Regions from separate parts of the Actinoplanes sp. NPDC024001 genome, predicted to be linked through region 2. Evidence: riboswitches for the same ligand, from Rfam matches in the RefSeq annotation. Region 2 holds a riboswitch; the other holds the start of a gene.

Region 1 (4,411 bases), on a different contig from region 2:
CGAGACGATCGACACGAAGCCGTCAGACGTGCTCGCCATGCGCAGCACCAGGCCGCCCGGGTTGGACAGGCTCAGCTTGGCGCCCGAGTTCAGGTAGATGTTCTCGGTGAGCAGGTAGCTGCCGTCCTCCTGGCGGACGAACGTCTGCGGGGCGAGCTTCAGCAGGTCGGTCACGGTGTAGGGCTCCCGGCGCTGGGTCAGCACCAGGGTGTAGCCGTCGCCGGTGGCGAGACGGTACGGGTTGGCCCAGCTCTGCCCGCGCATCGCCGCGACGGCGGCCACGGCGCGAACCTGGTCGATGCGGGAGTCCTCGGCTGCCACCAGGGCGGCCTGCCGGTCGGCGGCTTCGGTGTCCACTGTGGCACCGGCGTTCTCGGCGAGCGCCGGGGTCGCCAGCGAGAGACTCGCGGCGACGGCAGCGACGGTGCCGGCCAGGTATCGGGTCGTCATGTCAGGCCTCCGCGCCCACGGGCTCGCGGGTCAGGGTCGAGGCGTTCTGGCCCTCGCCGCCGATGCTGTCGGCGGTACGGGTCAGCCAGCCCTGCTTGTTCATGGTGAGGAAGGCGTAGAGCTTGATCGGCAGCGCGATGAAGATGACGACCAGGGCGGTCACCGGCAGGAGCAGGATCTCCTGCGGGTGGCGGCGCAGGTGCGAGTAGCCGCGGATGCCCCGGCCGAGCAGCAGCCAGATCAGGACGAGCACGATCGAGTGCACCGAGAGCTCGAGCCGGCTGAAGATCAGGTAGGCCAGGGTCATGCCCATGGTGACCGGCGTCAGCAGGATCTGCAGGACGGTGATCTTCGTGACCATCGGCACCCGCCAGAGCCAGCCCTTCCACAGCGCGGTCAGGTAGCACCGGTACGAGTTGCGGCTCCACCGGACGCGCTGCTTCACGAAGGCGCTGAACGAGGAGGGGAACATCGAGAGGGCCTTGGCCGAGGACTGGTGCACGGTCTTGTAGCCCTGAGCGAGCACCAGCCAGGTCAGGCGGCCGTCGTCGCCGGCGACGCACCGCCGGCCGAGGAAGAACTCGTCCTCCAGATGCGGCAGGACCGGCATGATCGCCGAGCGGCGGTAGGCGGCGGTCCGGCCGGAGAGGCAGGCGACGGCACCGGCGCGGCCCATGGCCGGCACGTAGTCGTAGTAGCGCAGGTTGACCAGCCAGTCGGCGACCCGGCGCCAGATGCTGGTGGTGCGCTGGTAGACGTTCTGCTGGGTGCCGACGCCACCGACCGCGGGGTCGATGAAGGGCATCTGCACGGCGTCGAGCAGGCCGGGCGTCCAGCGGGTGTCCGAGTCGGCCAGCACGACGAGCTCGGAGGTGGCGGCACGGATGCCGACGCCCAGGGCGGACCGCTTGCCGCGGTGCACGAACGGGATGACCTTGAGCCGGGGGTCCTCGACCTCGCCGAGCCGGCGGATGACCTCGTGGTCCTCGACGTCCGGCACGATGATGAGCTCAGTCGGGTTCTGGCTGAGCCAGGTGTCCAGGCACTCGATCAGGATGTCCGGGTCCTCGCGGTAGGCCGGGACGACCACGGAGACCGAGGTGCGGAAGTCGTTGACGGTGGGGCGGGCGAACCGGGACAGCACGGCCCGGTAGATCCAGAGGAACCAGACGAAGATGCCGGCCAGACCGAGCGGCATGATGTCACGCCAGCTCATCTCACCGAAGGTTTCGACCGTTGTGGACCAGACGACGTCGAAGAAATGGGACACGGTTCTCCCTAGGAGCCATGGACGAACGCAGGGGGGAGCGCCGGCTCCGGGCGAATGCGCGCAGGGGCACTCAGCTCGCGGGTCGGCGGTGTGGGGCTGCCGTCGGGAACGGCGGGAAGGCGATTACGCAGTCAGAGCAGAACTGCTCGGAAGTCCGGGCCGCTTCGAGGGCGCGGGGGGAGGCACCTGGCTCGTGGTGCCGTTCGAACTGCGTGGTGCATGAGCGATCTCCTTGGATGACCAAGGACGTCGGTTTCGCCTCTGGCTCCCCGCCGGACATGGGCGACCAACTCGCCCGGCGGATCTTTGCCTCGCCCACGGCCCCCTGTGGGCCGTCTGGGAATATCCTGCCTTCGCCCTATTTTTCCGGCATCGGCTGATCGGCTGAATTCCCGTTGGATCTTGGTTTAACCCGAAGGCTCTGAAATGTCCGTTCGGGTTGGGTTGGCGCCGGTGATCCGGGTGGATCACCGGCGCCCGGTGTCAGCGGGTGTGGCCGTTGCCGGTCACCACGTACTTCGTCGAGGTCAGTTCGGGCAGGCCCATCGGGCCCCGCGCGTGCAGTTTCTGCGTGCTGATGCCGATCTCGGCGCCGAAGCCGAACTCGCCGCCGTCGGTGAAGCGGGTGGAGGCGTTGACCATCACAGCCGCGGCGTCCACGCCCGCGACGAAGCGCCGGGTCGCGGTCGTCGACTCGCTGACGATCGCCTCGGTGTGGCCGGTGCCGAACCGGCGGATGTGGTCGAGGGCGTCCTCCAGCGAGTCCACGATGGCCACCGCGATGTCGGGGGAGAGGTACTCGGTGCCCCAGTCGGCCTCGGTGGCCTGGACGACCGCGTCGCTGTAGCCGGCCACCCGGGCGTCGCCGTGCACGGTGACGCCCTTGACCTCGAACTCCTCCAGCACCAGTGGCAGGAACGAGTCCGCGATCTCGGTGTGCACCAGCAGCGACTCCGCGGTGTTGCAGGTGGAGTAGCGCTGGGTCTTGGAGTTGACCGTGACCGCGAGCGCCTTCTCCAGGTCGGCGGCGGAGTCGACGTAGACGTGGCAGTTGCCGACCCCGGTCTCGATCACCGGCACCGTGGACTGCTCGACCACCGTCTTGATCAGCGAGGCGCCGCCGCGCGGGATCAGCACGTCGACCAGGCCGCGGGCCCGCATCAGTTCCTTGACCGAGTCACGGGTGGTGGCGTCCAGCAGCTGGATGGCGTTGGCCGGCAGGTTGGCGTCGGCGACGGCCTTGCGCAGCACCGAGACGATCGCCGCGTTGGACGAGAACGCCGAGCCGGAACCGCGCAGCAGCACCGCGTTGCCGGACTTGAGGCAGATGCCCGCGGCGTCGGCGGTCACGTTCGGCCGGCCCTCGTAGATCATGCCGACCACCCCGAACGGCACCCGGACCTGCCGCAGCTCCAGCCCGTTCGCCAGGGTGGAGCCGCGGACCACGTCACCGACCGGATCCGGCAGAGCGGCGAGCTGACGCAGGCCGTCGGCCATCGCGGCGACCCGCTCCGGGTTCAGCGTCAACCGGTCGATCATCGCCTCGGACAGGCCGTTCTCCCGGCCGTTGGCGATGTCGACGGCGTTGGCCGCGACGACGTCGTCGGTGCGTTCCACCAGCCGGTCGGCCATCAGCAGCAGCGCCTGGTCCTTCTCGGCGCGGGTGGCTGCGGCCAGGTCGATGGCGGCGACTCGGGCTGCGGCTGCCTGTTCCAGCACGCTCATGACAAACCCCTCTTATAAGAGCACCAGGTCGTCGCGGTGGACGACCTCTCGTTCATAACCCGGGCCGAGCTCCGCGGCCAACTCCGGTGTCGACCGGCCCAGCAGCGGGGGCAACTCCACCGCGTCGTAGTTGACCAGACCACGGGCCACCGGGACACCGGAACCGGCGTCGACCAGGTCGACCGGGTCGCCGGCCGCGAACGACCCGTCCACCGCGGTGATCCCGGCGGGCAGCAGCGACTTGCGGCGGGCCACCACGGCCGCGACCGCACCGGCGTCCAGGTGCAGGCGCCCGCGCGGGGAGGTGGCGTGGGCCAGCCAGAAGAGCCGGGCGGCGGGTCGTTTCCCGGCGGCCTGGAACAGGGTCCCGACCTCCTCGCCGGCCAGCGCCGGACCGGCCATCGGCGCGGCGGTCAGCACCACCGGGATGCCGAATCCGGTGGCGATCCGGGCCGCCTCGACCTTGGTCACCATGCCACCGGTGCCGACCCCGGAGCGGCTGGGCGTCGCGATGTTGATGTCCGACAGGTCGGACTCGTCGGCCACATAGGAAATTCGGCGGGACGACGGGTCCGCGGGGTTGCCGGTGTAGAGCGCGTCCACATCGGAGAGCAGCACCAGCAGGTCGGCGTCGACCAGCGCGGCGACCAGCGCGGCCAGCCTGTCGTTGTCACCGAAGCGGATCTCCTCGGTGGCGACCGTGTCGTTCTCGTTGACGACCGGCAGCGCGCCCAGGTCGAGCAGCTTGCGCAACGTCCGGTACGCATTGCGGTAGTGCGCCCGCCGGGTCACGTCGTCGACCGTGAGCAGCACCTGCCCGACGGTGAGGCCGTGCCGGGCGAAACCCGTCGTGTAACGGCCGATCAGCAGCCCCTGGCCGACCGAGGCGGCGGCCTGCTGGGTGGCCAGGTCACGCGGTCGGCGGCGCAGCTGCAGCGGGGCCAGCCCGGCGGCGATCGCGCCGCT
Region 2 (4,411 bases):
GGACGGCACCCTCAAGCGCCTCCGAGGCACGCCGATGCCGGCTTCGGCGTACCTGATCGGCAAGGCCCTGCTGGTGCTCGTGCTGAGCGTGGCCGAAGCTGCCGTGCTGATCCTCTGCGGGGTTTTGATCTTCGACATGCCGCTGCCCGGCGCGGCGCACTGGGTGACCTTCTCCTGGATCTTCCTGCTGTCGGTGATCTGCTGCTCGCTGCTCGGCATCGCGGTGAGCGCGCTGGTGAAGAACGCCCGCAACGCCGGCGCGATCCTGAACGTGCCGGTGGTGGCGCTGCAGTTCGTCTCCGGTGTCTTCATCCAGCCGATGAGCCAGCTGCCGGACTGGCTGGAGAAGTTCGCCTCGCTCTTCCCGGTCCGCTGGATGGCGCAGGGTTTCCGTTACGTCTTCCTGCCGGACGAGGCGAAGGCGCAGGAGATCGGCGGCGCCTGGGATCTCGGCGGAGTGGCCATGGTGCTCGGCATCTGGTGTGTGATCGGATTGGTCCTGTGCCTGGTGACGTTCCGGTGGAGCACGCGAGACCGATGAGCGCCACCCCGTCCCTCAAGCTCTGGGACCTGTACTTCCTGGTGATCGCGGTCGCGGTGGCGACCGCGACACTGCTCGCGGACTGGCAGTCGCCGTGGCGCCGGGCGGTCGCGGTCGGCGCCATCGCCGGCATGGCGCTGCTCTACGTCCTGGCCGCCCGCCCGCTGATCCTGCGCGACACGCAGAGCACCCTGTCACTGCTGGTCAGCCTCGTGTACCTGCTGCTGTTCGGCACGGCGATCGCCTGCGTGCCGCTGACCACCTGGCTGATGTTCGCGGTCATCCCGGTCTTCTTCATGCTGCTCCCGCTGCGCCGGGCGATCGTCCTGGTGGTGGTCGCCAACCTGATCCCGGTGGTGACCGAGCTCTGGGCCGACCCGGGCGGCATCGCGATCGACCTGGTGATCGCGGCCATCTCCACCGCGGCCGGGGTGTGCATCGGCGTCTGGATCAGTGGGATGGCGGAGCAGAGCGAGCAGCGGGCCCAGCTGATCGCCGAGTTGGAGGCCAGCCGGGCCGAACTGGCCCGGCTCTCCCACGAGGCCGGGGTCGCGCAGGAGCGGACCCGCCTGGCCGGCGAGATCCACGACACCCTCGCGCAGGGCTTCACCAGCATCATCACGCTCATCCAGGCCGCCGACCCGTCGCTGCGCGACGAGCGGCTGGCCCTCGCGGTTCGCACCGCGAAGGAGAACCTCGCGGAATCCCGCGCGATCGTCGCGGCCCTCTCACCCTCGGCACTGGCTTCCTCTTCACTGCCCGATGCCGTACGACGCCAAGCGTCCCGTTTTTCGCGGGAGGCGGGGGTGCCGGCTACGTTCCGTCAGACCGGGGACGCCCGTGACCTGCCCACCCGGGTCGAGGTGGTGCTGCTGCGGGCGGCGCAGGAGGCGCTGACCAACGTGCGGCGGCACGCCGGTGCCTCGGAGACGGCGGTGCTGCTGGCGTACTCGCCGGAGACGGTGCGCCTGGTCGTCCGCGACGACGGGTGCGGCTTCGACCCGGCCCTCGAAGGCGGTTACGGCCTGCCCGGGATGCGGTCGCGGGCCGCCGAGGTCGGCGGGACCCTCACCGTGCACAGTTCCGGGGAATCCGGCACCACCATCGAACTGGAGATCCCCGCATGATCCGCATCCTGCTCGTCGACGACCACCCCGTGGTACGGATGGGCCTGCGCGGCATGCTCGACGCGGAACCGGACCTGACCGTGATCGGCGAGGCGTCGTCCGGCGCGGAGGGGGTGGAGCTCGCCCTCGCCGAGCGCCCCGACATCGTGCTGATGGACCTGCGGATGCCCGGCGGCGACGGGGTGGACGCGACGTCGCGAATCCTGTCGGCTTCCACCGGGGTCCGGGTGATGGTGCTGACCACGTACGAGTCTGACCGTGACATCCTGCGCGCGATCGAGGCCGGCGCCTCCGGCTATCTGCTGAAGGACGCGTCGCCGGCGGAGCTGGCCGACGCGGTCCGCGCGGCCGCCCGCGGCGAGACGGTGCTGGCCCCGAGCGTGGCGTCGACGCTGGTCCGGCAGGTCCGCAGCCCCGCCCCGCCGGCGCTGTCGGCGCGCGAGACCGAGGTGCTGCGCCTGGTCGCCGGGGGCCTGACCAACGCGGAGATCGGCAAGCGCCTGTTCATCAGCGAGGCGACGGTCAAGACGCACCTGCTGCGCGCCTTCAACAAGCTGGACGTGGCGGACCGGACGGCGGCGGTCACCACCGCGATGCGGCACGGGCTTCTCTGACGCTGCAGGGTCACAAGATCACGGTTGGTGGCGGCGTGGCCTGACGTCCCTCAAGTGCCCCCTGCAGGCTGCTGGGGGATTTAGGAGAAAAATTCTGTTCCGGCGGTAAGGGTGGGTTAGGCCGGTTAGATTACGGAAGGCGCGACCTCATCTGGATCTTCGATCCAGTGTTTGCGCAGCTCAACCCGGTAATAGCGCCCTCAGGCGCGGTACCCGAACAGGCAAACCCGCTGCGAGGCGGGGACGCAAAGCTAGGGGCCTCCCCGAACGGAGGTAGCCCAGCCGCCGAAGGAGAAAGAAACACATGCGCTATCAAGAAGCCCATGCGGCCAAGAGCGGCTCGGTTCCGTTCGCGCTGCTTGGCATGAGGTCCGTGCGAACGGCCCTGTCCGCGGCCGTCGCCGGAATCATCGGTCTGGCCCCGGCCGTGCTCATCTCGTCCCCGGCCATGGCGGCCAACGCGGTTGCCAATGATGTCGCCTTCACCGCGACGCCGCTCGTGGTCACCGAGGGCGGGGTTGCCAACCTCGAGCTGACCTGGGTGGGCACCACCACCGGTAGCACGCCGGAGACCGACCTGACCTGGAACACCGAGCCGACCGGCAGCACCGCGACTGCGGCGTCGGACTACAACGCCGTCAACACCACCACGTTGACCTTCGATCCCACGACCAAGAAGGTGACGCTGCCCGTCACCACGCTCGGCGACTCGGTCGACGAGGCCTCGCCGGAGACCATCACGGTCAACGTCTTCGACCCGTCGGGAAGCACCTCCACCCCGATCAAGACGGCGACCATCAACATCACGGATGACGACCCGGAGCCGAGCTACACCTTCACGGCCAACCGGACGAGCATCCCCGAGGACGGCGGCACCGTGACGGTCACCGCCCGCCTCTCGACCGCCTCCGGTCGCACGATCAACATTCCGTACACCACGGCGGACGTGACCGCGAAGGCCGGTTCCGACTACGCGACCGCCTCGGGCACACTCACGTTCACGCCGGGTGACACCGAGGAATCGTTCGCGGTGACGGTCACGAACGACAACGTCTACGAGGGTGACACCCCGCAGACCTTCACGATCACCCCGAGTGCGGCTGACGGCGTGGCGGCGACGGCGTCGCCGATCACGGTCGGCATCGTCGACAACGACGCCATTCCGACGGTGGGCATCGGCGTGCCGACGACCAACGCCAGCAGCCTGAACGAGGGCGGCACGCTCAACTTCCCCGTGACGATCAACCGGGCGTCCGAGAGCCCGATCACGGTCAAGTACAGCACCACCGACACGGCGACCCCGGCCTCCGGCCACGGTGGCGCCACGTCGGGATCCGACTACACCGCCGTCTCCGGTCAGACGCTGACCTTCCCGGCCGGGTCCACGAGCGCCCAGACGGCCAGCGTCATCACCAAGAACGACACCCCGCTCGACGAGCTGACCGAGGACGTCACCGTCGCGCTCAGCGACGTCTCCGGCGCGACCATCGATCCGGCGGCGTCGAAGGCGCTCGGCTACATCACCGACATCGACTCGACGGGACCGGTCGCCAGCCTGGCCGCCGCCTCGAAGACGGTGGCTTCGGAGGGCAACACCGGCACCAAGAAGCACACGTTCACGGTCACCCTCAACCAGGCTTCCGGCAAGGAACAGAAGATCGCCTGGACCGCGGTGAACAGCTCCGGCGTGTCGGCGGAGACGGGTAAGGACTTCACGGCCGGTTCCGGCACCCTCACCTTCGCGCCGGGCGAGACCTCGAAGACCTTCGAGGTCGACATCCTCGGCGACCTCATCGACGAGGGTGACGGCGAGTCGTTCACCGTGACACTGGCGCCGGGCTCGGGTGCCACCGCGACCATCGCGACGGGGAACGCGAGCAATGTCGTCACCATCACTGACGACGACGCGAAGCCGACTGTCAGCCTCCAGACGAGCGACCTCAAGATGGCGGAGGGCAACGGTTACTCCGCTGCGCTCCTGCAGGTCAACCTCTCCAACCCGAGTTCGCAGGCGGTCGACTGGACCGTGGCGGCCGCGACCGACCCGGGTACCGCCACGGACGCCTCCGGCGTCGTCGGCACCGACGACTACGACCTGCTCACCGCGCTGTCGACTCAGACGATCGCGG

Evidence for each region. Region 2 has a riboswitch for cyclic di-GMP ahead of AB0F81_RS11915 (Calx-beta domain-containing protein). Riboswitches for the same ligand answer to the same signal wherever they lie in the genome.
Region 1: another riboswitch for cyclic di-GMP. It lies ahead of AB0F81_RS39660 (glycosyltransferase family 2 protein); the one in region 2 lies ahead of AB0F81_RS11915 (Calx-beta domain-containing protein).

The regions. Positions count from the first base shown of each region.
Region 1 is NZ_JBEZZB010000151.1:7,352-11,762, forward strand. It holds gene AB0F81_RS39655 (right-handed parallel beta-helix repeat-containing protein) at 1-450, opposite strand, end outside; gene AB0F81_RS39660 (glycosyltransferase family 2 protein) at 452-1,720, opposite strand; cyclic di-GMP riboswitch class II at 1,959-2,043, opposite strand; gene AB0F81_RS39665 (glutamate-5-semialdehyde dehydrogenase) at 2,204-3,445, opposite strand; gene proB (glutamate 5-kinase) at 3,458-4,411, opposite strand, start outside.
Region 2 is NZ_JBEZZB010000023.1:29,201-33,611, forward strand. It holds gene AB0F81_RS11900 (ABC transporter permease) at 1-541, shown strand, start outside; gene AB0F81_RS11905 (sensor histidine kinase) at 538-1,668, shown strand; gene AB0F81_RS11910 (response regulator transcription factor) at 1,665-2,282, shown strand; cyclic di-GMP riboswitch class I at 2,493-2,572, shown strand; gene AB0F81_RS11915 (Calx-beta domain-containing protein) at 2,656-4,411, shown strand, end outside.